One region of the Mesorhizobium sp. M4B.F.Ca.ET.058.02.1.1 genome, then DNA from elsewhere that is predicted to be linked to it. Evidence: riboswitches for the same ligand, from Rfam matches in the RefSeq annotation. Region 1 holds a riboswitch; the other holds the start of a gene.
What was found. A riboswitch is a leader RNA that binds a small molecule or an ion and turns the genes downstream of it on or off. The one in region 1 is predicted to bind S-adenosylmethionine.
Positions count from the first base shown of each region.

Region 2: another riboswitch for S-adenosylmethionine. It lies ahead of EJ073_RS25805 (homoserine O-acetyltransferase); the one in region 1 lies ahead of EJ073_RS16015 (O-succinylhomoserine sulfhydrylase).

Region 1 covers NZ_CP034450.1:3,248,812-3,256,722, reverse strand. Annotated here, with positions in the region: partial or broken gene EJ073_RS16020 (ceramide glucosyltransferase) at 79-1,228, shown strand; gene EJ073_RS16015 (O-succinylhomoserine sulfhydrylase) at 1,251-2,438, opposite strand; SAM riboswitch at 2,497-2,574, opposite strand; gene EJ073_RS16010 (2'-deoxycytidine 5'-triphosphate deaminase) at 2,657-3,751, shown strand; gene EJ073_RS16005 (ABC transporter substrate-binding protein) at 3,849-4,622, shown strand; gene araD1 (AraD1 family protein) at 4,795-5,787, opposite strand; gene mmsB (multiple monosaccharide ABC transporter permease) at 6,089-7,381, opposite strand; partial or broken gene mmsA (multiple monosaccharide ABC transporter ATP-binding protein) at 7,389-7,911, opposite strand, start outside.
Region 2 covers NZ_CP034450.1:5,309,974-5,317,884, forward strand. Annotated here, with positions in the region: gene EJ073_RS25790 (glycosyltransferase family 2 protein) at 1-368, opposite strand, end outside; gene EJ073_RS25795 (Stf0 family sulfotransferase) at 492-1,319, opposite strand; gene metW (methionine biosynthesis protein MetW) at 1,265-1,879, opposite strand; gene EJ073_RS25805 (homoserine O-acetyltransferase) at 1,938-3,107, opposite strand; SAM riboswitch at 3,225-3,302, opposite strand; gene hisC (histidinol-phosphate transaminase) at 3,441-4,550, shown strand; gene EJ073_RS25815 (prephenate/arogenate dehydrogenase family protein) at 4,556-5,494, shown strand; gene EJ073_RS25820 (sugar kinase) at 5,522-6,433, opposite strand; gene EJ073_RS25825 (DUF2125 domain-containing protein) at 6,522-7,520, opposite strand; gene EJ073_RS25830 (gamma-glutamylcyclotransferase) at 7,636-7,911, shown strand, end outside.

The DNA of each region.
Region 1 (7,911 bases):
TGCCGGGCGACTCATCGCTCTGTCGACCTGTTCAAGACGGCCATTCCCAGCCGGCTTTTCCGGAGTGACCAGACCTCGATGGAACTGATCGCCATAGCCGCCGCCCTGCTTTCGATAGCCTTGCTCCTCGCCAATCTCACCAGCATCCTGCTCGCGGCTTTGAGGCTGAAACCCCCGCGCGGCGCGGCGCCGCCCGCCGGCAGGACGGCGCCGGTCTCGATCGTCATTCCCGCGCGCGGCGTCGAGCCGTTCACCGAGGAGACGCTCCAGCGCGCTTTCACGCTCGACTGGCCGCGTTACGAACTGATCTTCTGCGTCGCCCATGCCGACGATCCGGTGGCCAAGCTGATAAACCGGGCGATTGCCCGGTTTCCCAAGGTGCCGGCTGCTGGTCGGCGACGACCGCGTCAGCGCCAATCCGAAGCTCAACAATTGCGTCAAGGGCTGGGAGGCGGCGCGCCATCACTGGGTGATCCTCGCCGATTCCAACGTGCTGATGCGGCACGACTATATTCAGCATCTGATGGCAGCCTGGCGGTCGGACAGTGGCCTCGTCTGCTCGACGCCGATCGGCTCGCGGCCGGACGGCTTCTGGGCGGAGGTCGAATGCGCCTTCCTCAACACGCTGCAGGCGCGCTGGCAATATGCCGGCGAGGCGCTTGGCCTCGGCTTTGCCCAGGGCAAGAGCATGCTGTGGAACAAGCCCATGCTCGACGCCAATGGCGGCATCCGCGCGCTTGCCGCCGAGATCGCCGAGGACGCCGCGGCGACCAAGCTGGTCAACGGGCTCGGCCTTCGCGTCCATCTCGTTGCCTCGCCCTTCGAACAGCCGCTGGGCGAGCGCCGGCTCGGCGAGATCTGGTCGCGCCAGGCGCGCTGGGCGCGGCTGCGCCGCGTCACCTTCCCGCTGTTCTTCGCGCCGGAGATCATGACCGGCGCGGCGCTGCCGCTGCTGCTGGCGCTGTTTGCGGCGGCTCACGCGGGCATCAGCCTGCCGGCCACGGCGCTTTGCGTGCTGGCGCTCGCCTATCTGCCGGAATGCGCGCTCGCCTCGGCCAAGGGCTGGTACCTGTCGCCGCGCATCGTCGCCGCCATGATCGCGCGCGACGCGATGCTGCCGGCGATATGGGCGCGCGGTTGGCTGGGCGGCGCCGTCGACTGGCGCGGCAACGCCATGACCATCGGCACCAAGGTGGCCGAACTGGAAGAGACGCCCTCGAGTGCCTGACCGGGGCCTTCGCCCAGGTCCCCTATTTCGCCGCCTTCAGTGCCTGCTCGACATCGGCGAGCAGGTCGTCCGTGTCCTCCAGGCCGACCGAGAGCCGGAGCGTGCCCGGGCCGATGCCGAGCTCGGCGCGCGCTTCGTCGCTGAGGTTCTTGTGCGTGGTCGTCGCCGGGTGGGTGATCAGGCTCTTGGCGTCGCCGAGATTATTGGAGATCAGCACGATGTCGAGGGCGTTCTGGAAGGCGAAGGCCGCCTGCTTGCCGCCCTTGACGTCGAGGCAGATCAGCGTCGAGCCGCCCGACATCTGCTTCCTGACGATCTCGGCCTGCGGGTGGTCGGCCCGGCCCGGATAGATGACGCGGGCGATCTCCGGCCGTTCGGCGAGGAAGTCGGCGATCTTGCCGGCGCTTTCGGTCTGCTGGCGCACCCGCAGCGGCAGCGTCTCCAGGCCCTTCAGCAGCGTCCAGGCGTTGAACGGCGACAGGCTGGGGCCGGTATGGCGGAAATAGTCGTGCAGGTTCTCGTCGATCCACTTCTTGTCCGACAGGATGACGCCACCGAGGCAGCGCCCCTGGCCGTCGATGTGCTTGGTCGCCGAATAGACCACAATATGGGCACCGAGCTGCAAGGGCTTCTGCTGCAGGGGCGTGGCGAAGACATTGTCGACGATCAGTCTGGCGCCGATCGAATTGGCGAGTGCCGCGACGGCGGCGATATCGACCACTTCCAGCGTCGGGTTGGTCGGGCTTTCCAGGAAGAACAGCTTGGTGTTGGGCTTCACCGCCTTTTCCCAGTTGGCGATGTCGGTGCCGTCGACCAGCGTCGCCTCGATGCCGTATTTCGGCGCCAGCGTCTCGACCACCCAGCGGCAGGAGCCGAACAGCGCGCGCGCCGCCACGATATGGTCGCCGGCCCTGGCGCTGCACAGTAGTGCCGCCGTCACCGCGGCCATGCCGGAGGAGGTCGCGCGCGCGTCCTCCGCACCTTCCAGCGCGCACATGCGTTTTTCGAACATGTCGACCGTCGGGTTGGCGTAGCGCGAATAGATGAAGCCTGGTTCCTCGCCCTTGAAGCGGGCCTCCGCCGCCTGCGCCGTCTCATAGACATAGCCTTGGGTGAGGTACATCGCCTCGGCTGTCTCGCCGAAGCCGGAACGCAGCGTTCCGCCATGCACGAGTGCCGTCTGAGGCTTCCAGTCACGCTTCTTGGTCATCGCTCTACTTCCAGATACAAAAAAACCGGCCGCGAAAAGTCGCAACCGGTCCATACGGCCTTGCGGCCCGACGGTCCTTTAGCGACTTGTTTAACGTGGCTGCAAGCCGACCGGCCAAATCACCACGGGATAACGACCCTTTAGACCCGCACCGCGCTTGCGTCAATTGCCGGCTTCATTAAGAGGTTTGTACCAGCGGCCTTGGAGCGGAGCCAGCTTTGCGGCAGACAGGCATTCTTCCCGATCAGGACATTTCCGCGCTGTTCCAGTCCGGCGCGCTGAAGTCGCCGCGCGCCCTCGATGCCGACCAGGTCCAGCCGGCCAGCCTCGACCTCAGGCTGGGCGACAAGGCTTTCCGCGTGCGCGCCTCCTTCCTGCCCGGCCCCGATCATCTGGTGGCCGACAAGCTCGACCGGCTGAAGCTGCACGAGATCAATCTCGCTGACGGCGCTGTGCTGGAGACGGGCTGCGTCTACATCGTGCCGCTGCTGGAGAGCCTGGCATTGCCGGCGAATGTCTCTGCCTCGGCCAATCCGAAAAGCTCGACCGGGCGGCTCGACATCTTCACCCGGGTGATGACCGACCGCGGTCACGAGTTCGACAAGATCGCTGCCGGCTATGCCGGGCCGCTCTACCTCGAGGTCAGCCCGCGCACCTTCCCGATCGTGGTGCGTGCCGGATCCCGGCTGTCGCAAATCCGTTTCCGCACCGGCAATGCGCTGCTGTCGGAGAGCGAGTTGCGCGAGCTCCACCATGGCGAGATGCTGGTCGCCACCGAGCCGCCCAACATTTCCGGCGGTGGCATCGCGCTCTCGATCGATCTCGACGGCGACAAGGACGGGCTGGTCGGCTATCGCGGCAAGCACCATACCGGCCTCGTCGATGTCGACAAGCGGGCCGCGCAGGACGTCGTCGATTTCTGGGAGCCGCTCTACAAGAGCGGCGCCGGAGAATTGGTGCTCGATCCAGACGAATTCTACATCCTGGTCAGCCGCGAGGCGGTGCATGTGCCGCCGCTCTACGCCGCCGAGATGACGCCCTTCGATCCGCTGGTCGGCGAATTCCGCGTCCACTATGCCGGCTTCTTCGATCCGGGCTTCGGCCATTCGGCGGCCGGCGGCACCGGCAGCCGGGCGGTGCTCGAAGTGCGCAGCCACGAGGTGCCGTTCATCCTCGACCACGGCCAGATCGTCGGCCGTCTGGTTTACGAACACATGCTGAAGCGGCCACAGGCGCTTTACGGCACCGATCTCGGCTCGAACTACCAGGCGCAGGGCCTGAAGCTCTCCAAGCATTTCCGCGCCGCGCGCTGATCCATCGTCATCGTTAGACTCCGCTTGCCCGGCCCCACGCGGCATGCTTGGCTGTGCCCAGCCCGTCAAGGTGACGGAAATGAAGGGGAAGAAGACAATGCGGATTTCGAGATGGATCCTGTCGGCGGCCGCTGCCGCCATGCTGGCGCTCGGCGCCGGCGCCCTGTCGGCGCAGGCCGCGGAAAAGATCAAGATCGGCACCGAGGGCGCCTATCCGCCGTTCAACACCATCACGCCGGACGGCAAGGTCGAGGGCTTCGACATCGACATCGCCAACGCGCTGTGCGCGCAGATGAAGGTCGAATGCGAGATCGTCACCCAGGACTGGGACGGCATCATTCCGGCCCTCCAGGCCAAGAAATTCGACGCCATTATCGCTTCGATGAGCATCACCGAGGAGCGCAAGAAGCAGGTCGCCTTCACCCACAAATACTATACGACGCCGCTTGCGCTGGTCGCGCCGAAGGACAGCGAACTCACCTCGACCGAACCGGCCGCGCTCGCCGGCAAGACGGTGGGCGCCCAGGCCTCGACCACTCAGGCCGACTTCGCCCAGGACGTTTATGGTAAGGCCGGCGCCGAGGCCAAGCTCTATCCGACCCAGGAGGAGGCGATTACCGATCTCCAGAACGGCCGGCTCGACGCCGTCATTTCGGACAAGTTCGTGCTGGTGGACTGGCTGAAGAAGGCGAGCGACGGCTGCTGCAAGCTGGTCGGTGACGTCAAGGGCACCGAGACCGAAGCCGGCATCGCCGTGCGCCTGGACGACACTGCACTTCGCGACAAGCTCAACGCGGCAATAGACGCCATCGTCGCCGACGGCACCTACAAGAAGATCCAGGCGAAGTATTTCGACTTCGATATCTATTGAGGTTGTGCGCCCTCCGCCTTCTCCCCTTGTGGGAGAAGGTGGATCGGTGCGCAGCGCCGAGACGGATGAGGGGTAGGTGACGGATCACCCGTCTTTGCCAAGCTGGAGCACCCCTCATCCGACCTCGCTTCGCGAGGCCACCTTCTCCCACAAGGGGAGAAGGAGAATGCGCTCAAAGCGCCTTGACCGCCACCTTCACCGGCTTCTCGATCTCGAGCGGGTTGCGCAGCGGCAGGCCGAAATCCTTCGCCTCGATCTCGAAAGTGTCGCCCGCCTCGGTCTTGACGCCGTCGGCGAAGGAGAGCGTCGCCGTGCCGAACATGTGGACATGCACGTCGCCCGGCTGGCGGAAGGCCGAGTATTTGAAGTGGTGATGCTCGAGATTGGCGATGGTATGCGACATGTTCGCCTCGCCCGACAGGAACGGCTTTTCCCAAAGCAGCTTGCCGTCGCGCCAGATGCGCGAGGAGCCCCTGATGTCGGCCGGCAGGTCGCCGATCAGGATCTCTGGCCCGAACGAGGCGTTGCGCAGCTTGGAGTGGGCGAGGAACAGGTAGTTCACCCGCTCCGTCACATGGTCTGAGAACTCGTTCGACAGGGTGAAGCCGACACGGAACGGCGCGCCGTCGTCGCCGATGACGTAGATGCCGGCTATCTCCGGCTCCTCGCCGGCGTCCTGCGCGAAAGCGGGCGACATTAGCGCCGCGCCCGGCGCCACTGCCATCGTGCCGTTGCCCTTGTAGAACCACTCCGGCTGCACGCCGACCTGGCCCTTTGGAGGCTTGCCCCCTTCCAGCCCCATGCGGAACATCTTCATGGAATCGGTGAGTTGCTCCTCACCGTCGGCGCTGAGCTTCCTGTGCATGGAATCGCGCGTCGCGGCGGAGCCCAAATGCGTCAGGCCGGTGCCTGTGAGATGCAGGTGCGCCGGATCCGGATGGTTGATCGGCGAGACCAGCCGTCCTTTCTTGTAAACGGCATCGAGATCGATGGTTTCGCCGAAACCCTTGCGCTCGATCAGCGCCACGAGGCCGGTGCCGGTGCGCGCCGCCTCCATCGCCAGCGAATAGACGCTGCGGGCGCCGTTGATGATCCGCGTCTTGCCGCCGTTGCGGGCGACGACGCGGATCGTCTCGGCGTCGTCGAGGATCTGGGAGATCAGCATGATGAACCCTCTCTCTTTTGCCTTGGCCCGGCCGCCGATGGGCAAACCCTGACCGTCGCGGCCCGGAACAGTTCCGTGCCACGGTTGAAACTCTTCGTCCGGATTGCGCTCGCGAGCCTGGTCCCTCCGGGGACTTCTTGGCGCCGGCGGGTTGCCGGCAGCTTCGCGATCTGGACCCGTATGCCTCCTGCTTTCCTCGGCTGGTGCGGTTCAGCTTCGAGCAGCCGACCGCTTCCAATATATTGTCTCTGCGCAATTCCGGACGGAAAACCGCTATGCAGCTTTCCTGGAATTGCTGCCGTCAGGCCTTGTTCTTGTTGTAGACGTCGAAGATCACCGCGCCGAGCAGCACCAGGCCCTTGACCACCTGCTGCCAGTCGACGTTGACGCCCATGATCGACATGCCGTTGTTCATCACACCCATGATGAAGCCGCCGACCACCGCACCGATGACCTGCCCGACGCCGCCCATCGCCGAGGCGCCGCCGATGAACACGGCCGCGATGACGTCGAGCTCGCTGCCGAGGCCGGCCGCGGGCACCGCCTGGCCGAGGCGCGCCGCGATGATCAGGCCGCCGAGCGCCGACAGCACGCCCATGTTGATGAACACCATCAGCGTCAGCCGTTCGGTGTTGATGCCCGACAGTTGCGCCGCCTTGGCGTTGCCGCCCATGGCATAGATGCGGCGGCCGATGGTCATGCGCTTGGTGACGAAGACGAACAGCGAGATCAGCACGCCCATCACCAGCAGCACAACCGGCAGGCCCCTGTAGCTCGCGAACTGGAAGACCAGGAACAGCGCCAACGCGCTGCCGACCAGCGTCTTGATGACGAACAGCGGGAAAGGCTCGGCCTCATAGCCATGACGCTCACGCTTGCGGCGGGCCCGCAGCCCGAAATAGGCATAGGCCAGCACCGCGATCAGTCCGAGCACGATCGTCGTCATGTGCAGCGTAAGCCCGCTGCCGAGGATGGTCTTGCCGGCGGCATTCACCGTCGGCGGGATCAGCGTCAGCGGCCCGATCACGTCCGGAATGAAGCCCGAGCTTAGCGCCTTGAAACTGTCTGGAAGCGGGCCGACCGAGGAGCCGCCGCCCAGCAGGGCCTGGCAGATGCCTCGAAAGATCAGCATGCCCGCCAGCGTCACGATGAAGCTCGGTATCCGGTGATAGGCGATCCAGTAGCCTTGCGCCGCGCCAATGAGGGCGCCCACGATCAGGCACACGATCGAGACCACCAGCGGATTGCTTATTATCCCGAGCGGCCAGATGACCATCATCATCGCCGCCAGCGCCCCGATGAAGCCCGCCACTGAACCGACACTGAGGTCGATATGGCCGGATACGATCACCAGCAGCATGCCCAGCGCCATCACGATAATGAACGAGTTCTGCTGCACCAGGTTGCTGAGATTGACCGGTTTGAACAGCGTTCCTGATGTCGTGTACTGGAAGAACAGCATGATGACGATCAGCGCGATGATCAGGCCGTATTCGCGCAGGTTCGTCGTCAGCGCCGAGACGGCGACGCGCGGACCCTGCTTGACGTCTTCGGCTGCGCCGCTTTGCGGCGCGGGAGCGCTTTCTGTGCTCATGATGCTTTTTTCCTTCTCCGCGAACGATGGCGCGCATGATTTTTTCCTGGCTGGCGTCGCTTGCCGCCATTTCGCCGACCATGCGCCCTTCGTTCATGACATAGATGCGGTCGGTGATGCCGAGCAGCTCCGGCATTTCCGACGAGATGACGATGATCGCTTTGCCCTCGGCGGCGAGACGGGCGATGATCGTATAGATTTCGTACTTGGCGCCGACATCGATGCCGCGCGTCGGCTCGTCGAGGATCAGCAGTTCCGGGTCGGCGAACAGCCATTTCGACAGCACCACCTTCTGCTGGTTGCCGCCAGAAAGATTGCCGGTCAGCTGATAAACGCTGGACGCGCGGATGTTCGTCTTCTTGCGATAGTCGTTGGCCACGCTCATTTCGCGCATGTCGTCGATGACGCCGCGGCTCGAAACTCCGCCCAAATTGGCCAAAGTCACATTGTGCTTGATATGGTCGATGAGGTTGAGGCCGTAGGTCTTGCGGTCCTCGGTGACATAGGCGATGCGGTTCTCCACCGCCTTG
Region 2 (7,911 bases), 2.1 Mb from region 1:
AGGGTTGCAAGCCAGTCGCGTTCCGGTACGGTGTCTGAGTCCAGGAAGACGACCAGTTCGCCCTCGGTTGCCTTGATGCCATTGTTCTTGAGGTCGTAGTAGCGGCCGCCAGGGCAAGCCACGAAGCCTATCTCCGCCACTTCTTCCAATCGCGGCGCTTCGGCACGGAAGTTGCGCCGAAGCGTGTCCGCGTCCTCGGCTTGCCCGCCATGCGAGATGATCAGTTTCGGTCTCGCAAAGCCGATCGCGGAAACCGCGGCGATTTCGCGCGCCAGGGCGTTCAGCCCAACGCCGATCTCGGCCCAGTCGATCGACTTGGCGTTCTCCATTTCCACGACGATTGAATAGTCGGGGTATTCGTCAGCCATCGGGGGCGCTACCGGTTCATCGGAGTGTATGTCGCTATAACCCTGGTGGCCTGCTGTCAAACGACCGAGACGCTACCCACATCTGCGAGTTCGCCGCCTCGATCAAGTGGGTTTTCGTTGTTTCTAGTTCTTCAGGAAACCACGGAAGTGGCGCGGGCGATGCCAGAAGCTCGAAGGATCGGCGTACTCGGACAGAAAGCGCTCCCTCCATTCGTCATTGATTGTGTCGCGCTGGATTTCGAGACCTGACTCGATGTTGGTTCCCCAGGTAAGTTCGGTATCCGCCAAGCGTGCAATTTGCTTGAGGCTTGCTCGCGGATCTTGCTGAATTTGCTCGTAAGTCAGAGAAAGGTAGGGCAGTCCGTTTTTTGCGAACCAGCCATCCCAAGCCAGATTTTCCATCAGAATTCTTTCAAGCGAATCGACGATCGCGCCACCGTCATAGCGCGGCGGTGTGTCATTGATTTCCGTGGAGCGGAATCTGCGGGTTTGACGGGCGCGGGCCCAAGAAATCGCCTGGCCCAGCCGATCACGGCGCGTCAAGCGGACGTAACGCGGATTCGGAAGGCTCGCGGGCAGGTTCAATTTCTTGGCAACTTGAGCAAATTGGCTTGCGAAAAGCTTGATCGCGTAGATTCCTGAAGAGGATCGCCCGTCCGTCACCGCACGCAGAAGCTGCGCGCGGGGGGCGCGAGGATAATCCGGCAGCTCCAGCAAACGGCGACCGCCAAACCACTCAAGTGGACGCCCCAGTTCGGCGGAGGCCATCAACCCAGCGAGATGATTGCTACCGCTGCGCGGTGAGGTGCAGACAAGAATTCCCGCCTTTATCCCGGACAGAATGTCGGGCGGGATTTCAACCGTGGCCGCACGCCGACGAAAGAGACGCATCGCAATCATCGCTTCAGCAGAAACACTGCCTGCTGGCCGAAGAAATTCCAGAACCACCACGGCATGGAGAGGCCGATCCTCTGACCATTGCCGTCGAGGGCGGTTGCCTTTTCCACCGTGGCGCCAAGCTCCTCGCACAGATTGACGAAGTCACGGATGGTGCAGAAATGGATGTTGGGCGTGTCGTACCAGGAATAGGGCAGATCCTTGGTCACCGGCATCCGCCCCTTGACGAACAGCGACAGGCGCACCCGCCAGTGGCCGAAATTGGGGAAAGAGACGATGGCGCGGTTGCCGATTCTGAGCAACTCGTCGAGCACCAGCTTCGGATTGCGGGTCGCCTGCAGGGTCTGCGACAGGACGACGAAATCGAAGCCCTTGTCGGGATAGAATTCGAGATCCTTGTCGGCGTCGCCCTGGATGACCGAGAGGCCGCGCGCCACGCATTCGTTAACGCCGCGCTGCGACAGTTCCAGCCCACGGCCGTCGACCTGCTTGGTTTCCTGTAGTAATTCGAGCAGCAGCCCATCGCCGGAGCCGACATCGAGCACCCGTGACTGCGGCGGGATGAGATCGGCGACGACTTCAAGGTCGACGCGCTGGGCGCGGTTGACGCTCACAGGCTGGCCTCCCTTTTGGCGCATGATCCTGACTCGGAAAGTCTGCAACTTTCCGGGGTCATGCGCTCAGCCCCCTTGCCCGCGCGGCCGAGCCGATGAAGCCGTTGATGGCGGCGAACAGTTCCGGCTCATCGAGCAGGAAGGCGTCATGGCCGCGATCGGTCTCGATCTCGACGAAGGAGACGGAGGCGCCGGCAGCGTTCAGCGCATGCACGATCGAACGGCTTTCCTCGGTCGGGAACAGCCAATCGGAGGTGAAGGAGACCAGGCAGAAGCGCGTCTTGGTGCCGGCGAAGGCATCGGCCAGGCGACCACCGTGATCGGCGACGAGGTCGAAATAGTCCATCGCGCGGGTCAAATAGAGGTAGGTGTTGGCGTCGAAGCGGTCGACGAAGGTCATGCCCTGATGGCGCAGGTAGCTTTCGATCTGGAAGTCGGCGTCGAAACCGAAGGTCAGCGCCTCGCGATCCTGCAGGTTGCGGCCGAACTTGCGGTGCAGCGCCGCCTCCGAAAGGTAGGTGATATGGGCGGCCATGCGCGCCACCGCCAGCCCCTTCTCCGGACGCTTGCCGTATTCGAAATACTTGCCGCCATGCCATTCCGGATCGGCCATGACGGCTTGCCGGCCCACTTCGTGGAAGGCGATGTTCTGCGAGGAATGACGTGCCCCGGTGGCGATCGGCAGCGCCGAGAAGACGCGCTCGGGATAGCTCGCCGCCCATTCCAGCACCTGCATGCCGCCCATCGAGCCGCCAAGCACGCAAAACAGCTTCTCGATGCCGAAATGGTCGACCAGCATCAGCTGCGCCCGCACCATGTCGCGGATGGTGATGACCGGCAGGTCGAGGCCGTAGGGCTTGCCGGTGGCCGGATTGGTCGAAGCCGGGCCGGTCGAGCCGAGGCAGCCGCCCAGCACGTTGGAGCAGATGACGAAGAAGCGGTTGGTGTCGATGATCTTGCCGGGACCGATCAACACCTGCCACCAGCCCGGCTTGCCGGTCACCGGATTGGTGCTGGCGACATGCTGGTCGCCAGTCAGCGCGTGGCAGACCAGGATGGCGTTGGAGCGGGCGTCGTTCAGCGTGCCATAGGTCTGGTAGGCGATCTGAAACGGCGACAGCAGCGCGCCGGCATCGAGCTTGAGCGGCTTGTCGGCGCCGAAGCGCAACACCGGGCTCGACGGATTGTCGGCCTCGTTGCTGGTTTTTGCGGCGCGCAGAACGGCCATAACATCCTCTTACATTAGGCACCGTGGTTTCCGGAAACCGATTCCGGTTTCCGGACCAGGCGACTGTCCGGCCGGCGGCGGGCAACAAAAAACCGGCAATGCCTTCGCAAAGCCGGTTACAGGATGCAAACGGCCCTTTAGCGAATTGTTTAACGTGGCTGCAAGCCGACCGGCCAAATCACCACGGAACTGTCGCTGCTCTTCTAGGGCCAGCGCGGCTCGGCGTCAACGGTCGGGCTTTTCGCGCCCTTGCCGCCCTCTCGACATTCGCGGCCACGGCTTGTATTTCCGCTGCGGCCTTCGGTTGGAGGCATCCTCGACGGACTTTTGGACATGAACCAGACACCTGACAAGGCACGTCCGACGCCCCGCGCGGGCATCATGGACATCGAAGCCTATGTGCCCGGCAAGAGCACAGCGCCTGCCGGTGTCGCCAAGGTCCATAAACTGTCGTCGAACGAGAACCCGCTCGGCCCCTCGCCGAAGGCGATCGAGGCGGCGCGGGAGGTTGCCGCAAGGCTCGACGTCTATCCCGACGGCACCGCCAGGCGGCTGCGCGAGGCGATCGCCGAGGCGCACGGCCTCAACCCTGCGAACATCATCTGCTCCAACGGCTCCGACGAGATTCTCGGCCTGTTGGCGCAGACCTATCTTGCGTCCGGCGATGAAGCCATCATCACCGAGCACGCCTTCATGGTCTACAAGATCTACATCCAGTCGGCCGGCGCCACGCCGGTCACGGTGAAGGAGACCCATGAGCGCGCCGACATCGACGCGATCCTGGCAGCGGTGACGCCGCGGACCCGCATCATCTTCCTCGCCAATCCCAACAATCCGACCGGTACATACGTGCCGTTCCAGGAAGTGCGCCGGCTGCATGCCGGCCTGCCGAAGAACGTGCTCTTGGTGCTGGATGGGGCCTACGCCGAATATGTGCGCCGCAACGACTACGAGGCCGGCATCGAACTGGCGGGAAGCGCGGAGAACGTGGTGATGACCCGCACCTTCTCCAAAATCGGCCTTGGCGGCGCGCGCATCGGCTGGATGTATGGCCCCATGCACATCGTCGACGCGATCAACCGCGTGCGCGGCCCCTTCAACGTCAACGCAACGGCGATCGAGGCCGGCATCGCGGCGATCCGCGACCGCGCCCATGTCGAGCGCAGCGTGGCGCATAACGAAACCTGGCTCGCCTGGCTGAGCGACGAACTGACCAAGCTCGGGCTGCGCGTGACGCCGAGCGTCGGCAATTTCGTGCTGATCCACTTCCCCGAGGACGGCAAGCATTCGGCGGCGGCGGCGGACGACTATCTCACGGCGCGCGGCTACATATTGCGGCGGGTTTCCGGCTACGGCTTCCCCAACGCGCTGCGCATGAGCGTCGGCATCGAAGAAGCCAATCGCGGCGTGATTGCCGCCCTCACGACCTTCCTGAAAAGTTGAGCGCCATGGCACCTGTGATGTTCGAAAAGATCGCGCTGGTCGGCATCGGCCTGATCGGCTCGTCGCTGGCCCGCGTCATCCGCCGCGAGGGCCTGGCCCGCCATGTCGCCATCGCCACCCGCAGCCCCGCCACGCTGGCGCGGGCCGAGGAGCTCGGCCTCGGCGATTCCTACGCAACCGACGCCAGGCAAGCGGTGCGCGATGCCGATCTGGTTATCGTCTCGGTGCCGGTCGGCTCCTCCGGCGAAGTGGCGGAGGAGATCGCGCCGGCGCTGAAGAAGGGCGCCATCCTCACCGATGTCGGCTCGACCAAGGCTTCGGTCATCGCGCAGATGCAGCCTTATGTACCTGACGGCGTTCACTTCATTCCTGGCCATCCTCTGGCCGGCACCGAGAAGTCCGGACCGGACGCTGGCTTCGCCGACCTCTTCGACAACCGCTGGTGCATCTTCACGCCGGTGCCCGGCACCGATCCCGCGGCATTGGAAAGGCTTTCAGAGTTCTGGCGGCGCTGCGGCTCAAACATAGACACAATGGATCCGCAGCATCACGACATGACGCTGGCCATCGTCTCGCACCTGCCGCACATCATCGCCTACAACATCGTCGGGACCGCGGACGACCTGGAATCGGTGACCAAGACCGAAGTCATCAAGTACTCCGCCTCCGGTTTCCGCGACTTCACTCGCCTTGCCGCGTCCGACCCGACCATGTGGCGCGACGTCTGCCTGCACAACAAGGACGCTATCCTGGAAATGCTGGCGCGGTTTTCGGAGGACCTTGCTTCGCTGCAGCGGGCGATCCGCTGGGGCGACGGCGAGAAACTGTTCGACCTGTTCACGCGCACGCGCGCGGTCCGCCGCTCGATCATCGCGGCCGGCCAGGACATCGATGTGCCGGACTTCGGCCGCCAGGTCGTCGAGCATCCCGGCGCCAAGGGATAGGCGCGTCTAGAGCTTCTAATCGCCGGGTCAGTGGGCCGCCATCATGGCCAGCGTCTCTGCCCGGTCCGGGGCGCCGAGCCGGCCGCCGAAGCGCTGGCATTTGAGCGCCGCCGCAGCACTGGCAAAGCGCAAGGCCTGCTCGGGCGGCATAGCTTCCGCGAGGCCGACGGCAAAGGCGCCGTGAAACACATCGCCGGCCGCCAACGTATCGACCGCCTTGATCCTCGGCGCCGCGACATGGCGGACCGAGCCGGTGGAACGGTCGTGCCACCAGCTTCCCGCCGCGCCGCCGGTGACCGCGACAAAGGCGTCGGTACGGCTGGCAAGATCGGCGCAGGCGGTTTCCGGATCGAGCGCATGGCCGCAGACGATACGCGCCGCGGGTTCGGAAGCGACGATGTGCGTGGCCAGCGGCAACAACTGCTCCAGCACCTCCAGCGGCGCGGTATCGGCATCGAGGATCGCAGGCCGGCCATTGGCGCGCGCCGCGTTCAGGGCGAGCGCCGCGGCGCCCGGCCAGCGGACGTCGACCAGCACGGCGTCGAAGGCGGAGAGATCGGCGGGCAATTCAGCGGGGTCGGCCTGCGCCTTGCGGTCGTAGAACGGAACGATGATGCGCTCGCCATGCGCGTCAACGAGGATCGCGGCCAGCGCCGAGCGCGCGCCGGCCACACGTCGGACCAGGCTGCAATCGACGCCCTCGGCCTCGATCTCGGCAATCAGCTGGTCGCCGACGGCATCATCGCCCGCACTTGCCCAGAGCGAGACTTCGGCGCCGAGACGGCGGGCGGCGCAAGCGGCGCTGGTTGCCATGCCCGAGGCGATCTGGACGCCATCGGAAGCGATGAACTTGCCCTGATGCACGGGCAGCGTGTCGAGGCGAAGGATCGTGTCGAGGGTGAACGCGCCAACACTCAGGAGCTTGACCGGTTTATCCATCTGCTCGCAATCTCTTGTTGAGCATGATCTTGTCCGAAGACCTGTTTCCACCTTTTGCTGACGCGGGCCCTCGGTTCGGAACCATGCTCTAGTTGACCGGCTTGATCTTGCCGAGCGGGATGAAGCCGAGCGAGGCCTTGCCCTTGACGATCCTGAGCGGCATGGACGGTTCGTTACCGAGCATCGCCAGGCCGGCAAAGCCTTGCTCGATCTCGCTCTTGCGCTCGGGAATGGCGCCGCCAAGGATCGCCGCCACCGCCTTGGGATTCCTGAGCTTGATCGTCAGGTCGGCGTCGATCAGGCCGTCGGCATCGACCGATAGCGGCCCGGACACCGTTATCCGTGCTTCGCCAGACGACAGATCGAGCTTTGCGATGTCGACCGACTGGCCGCGCAGGCTCTTCGGCTGCGTCCTGATCAGCACGACACCGTTCTTCAGCGTCGCCTCGCCACTACCGTCGAGCGGCGGCAGCACGCGTCCGCCGATAGCATCGGCGTCGATCTCGAGATCGTTGAAACTGCCGGCATAGCCGATGTCCTGGCCATTCGGCTGCAATTGCCCGGCAGCCTTTCCGGCATAGAACAGTTCGACAGGATCACTGTTGTCAGCCGGATCGGTCTGGCCGGACAGGCCCTCGGCCTTCAGCGCGACGCGCCGGGGCAGCGGCCAGGAGAGCTTCGCATCCGCCCGCAGCTTGTCCCAGTCGATCCATAGCGGCGTCATCCCGGGCATGGAGGTCCTGAGCGGCCCGCGTAGATCAGCAACAGGCGACAGGGGCTGGTTGATCGCAGCCACGGCATTGAAGCTGCCGGTCGAGGCGGCGAGGTTCCTGGCATCGTCCTCATAGGCGAGCGTGTCGCAGGAAATGGCGAAACTGAGCGGATAGCCGCTGACGGTCAGGTTGGCGCAGCCGGCCTCGATGCCCTTGGCGTTGAGCGCGGCCACCGCCTTGTCGGCCTCGGCCCTGACGCGATCGGCGAGGTAGAACCAGCCGGCGCTGTAGATGGCGAACAGCACTGCAATGAAAGCGGCGAGCCAGAACAGCCGGCGGCGAAAGTTCGGCGGGCGCTGGTCAGTTGACGTCATGCTGGAGCTCTCATTGCCCCTGATATTGCGGGCGGACGGTTGTTACGCAACAAGCGGAAGACGGAAACACTGATTCCGGCGTGCGGTCGGGACTCACGCGATCAGGCTTGGCGATATGGGCGATTTTTGGGTTTTTGGCTATGGGTCGCTGATCTGGCGCCCTGGATTCGCGCATGTCGAGACGCGCCGCGCGCGCCTTTTCGGCTATCGGCGGTCGCTTTGTGTCTATTCCTTCGTGCACCGAGGCACGCGGCAGCGGCCGGGCCTGGTGCTCGGCCTCGACCGTGGCGGCTCCTGCATCGGGCTGGCGTTCCGCGTGCCCGGCGACCTGCGGGGCGAGGTTCTCGCCTATCTGCGCGAGCGCGAACTGGTGACCAGCGTTTATGTCGAA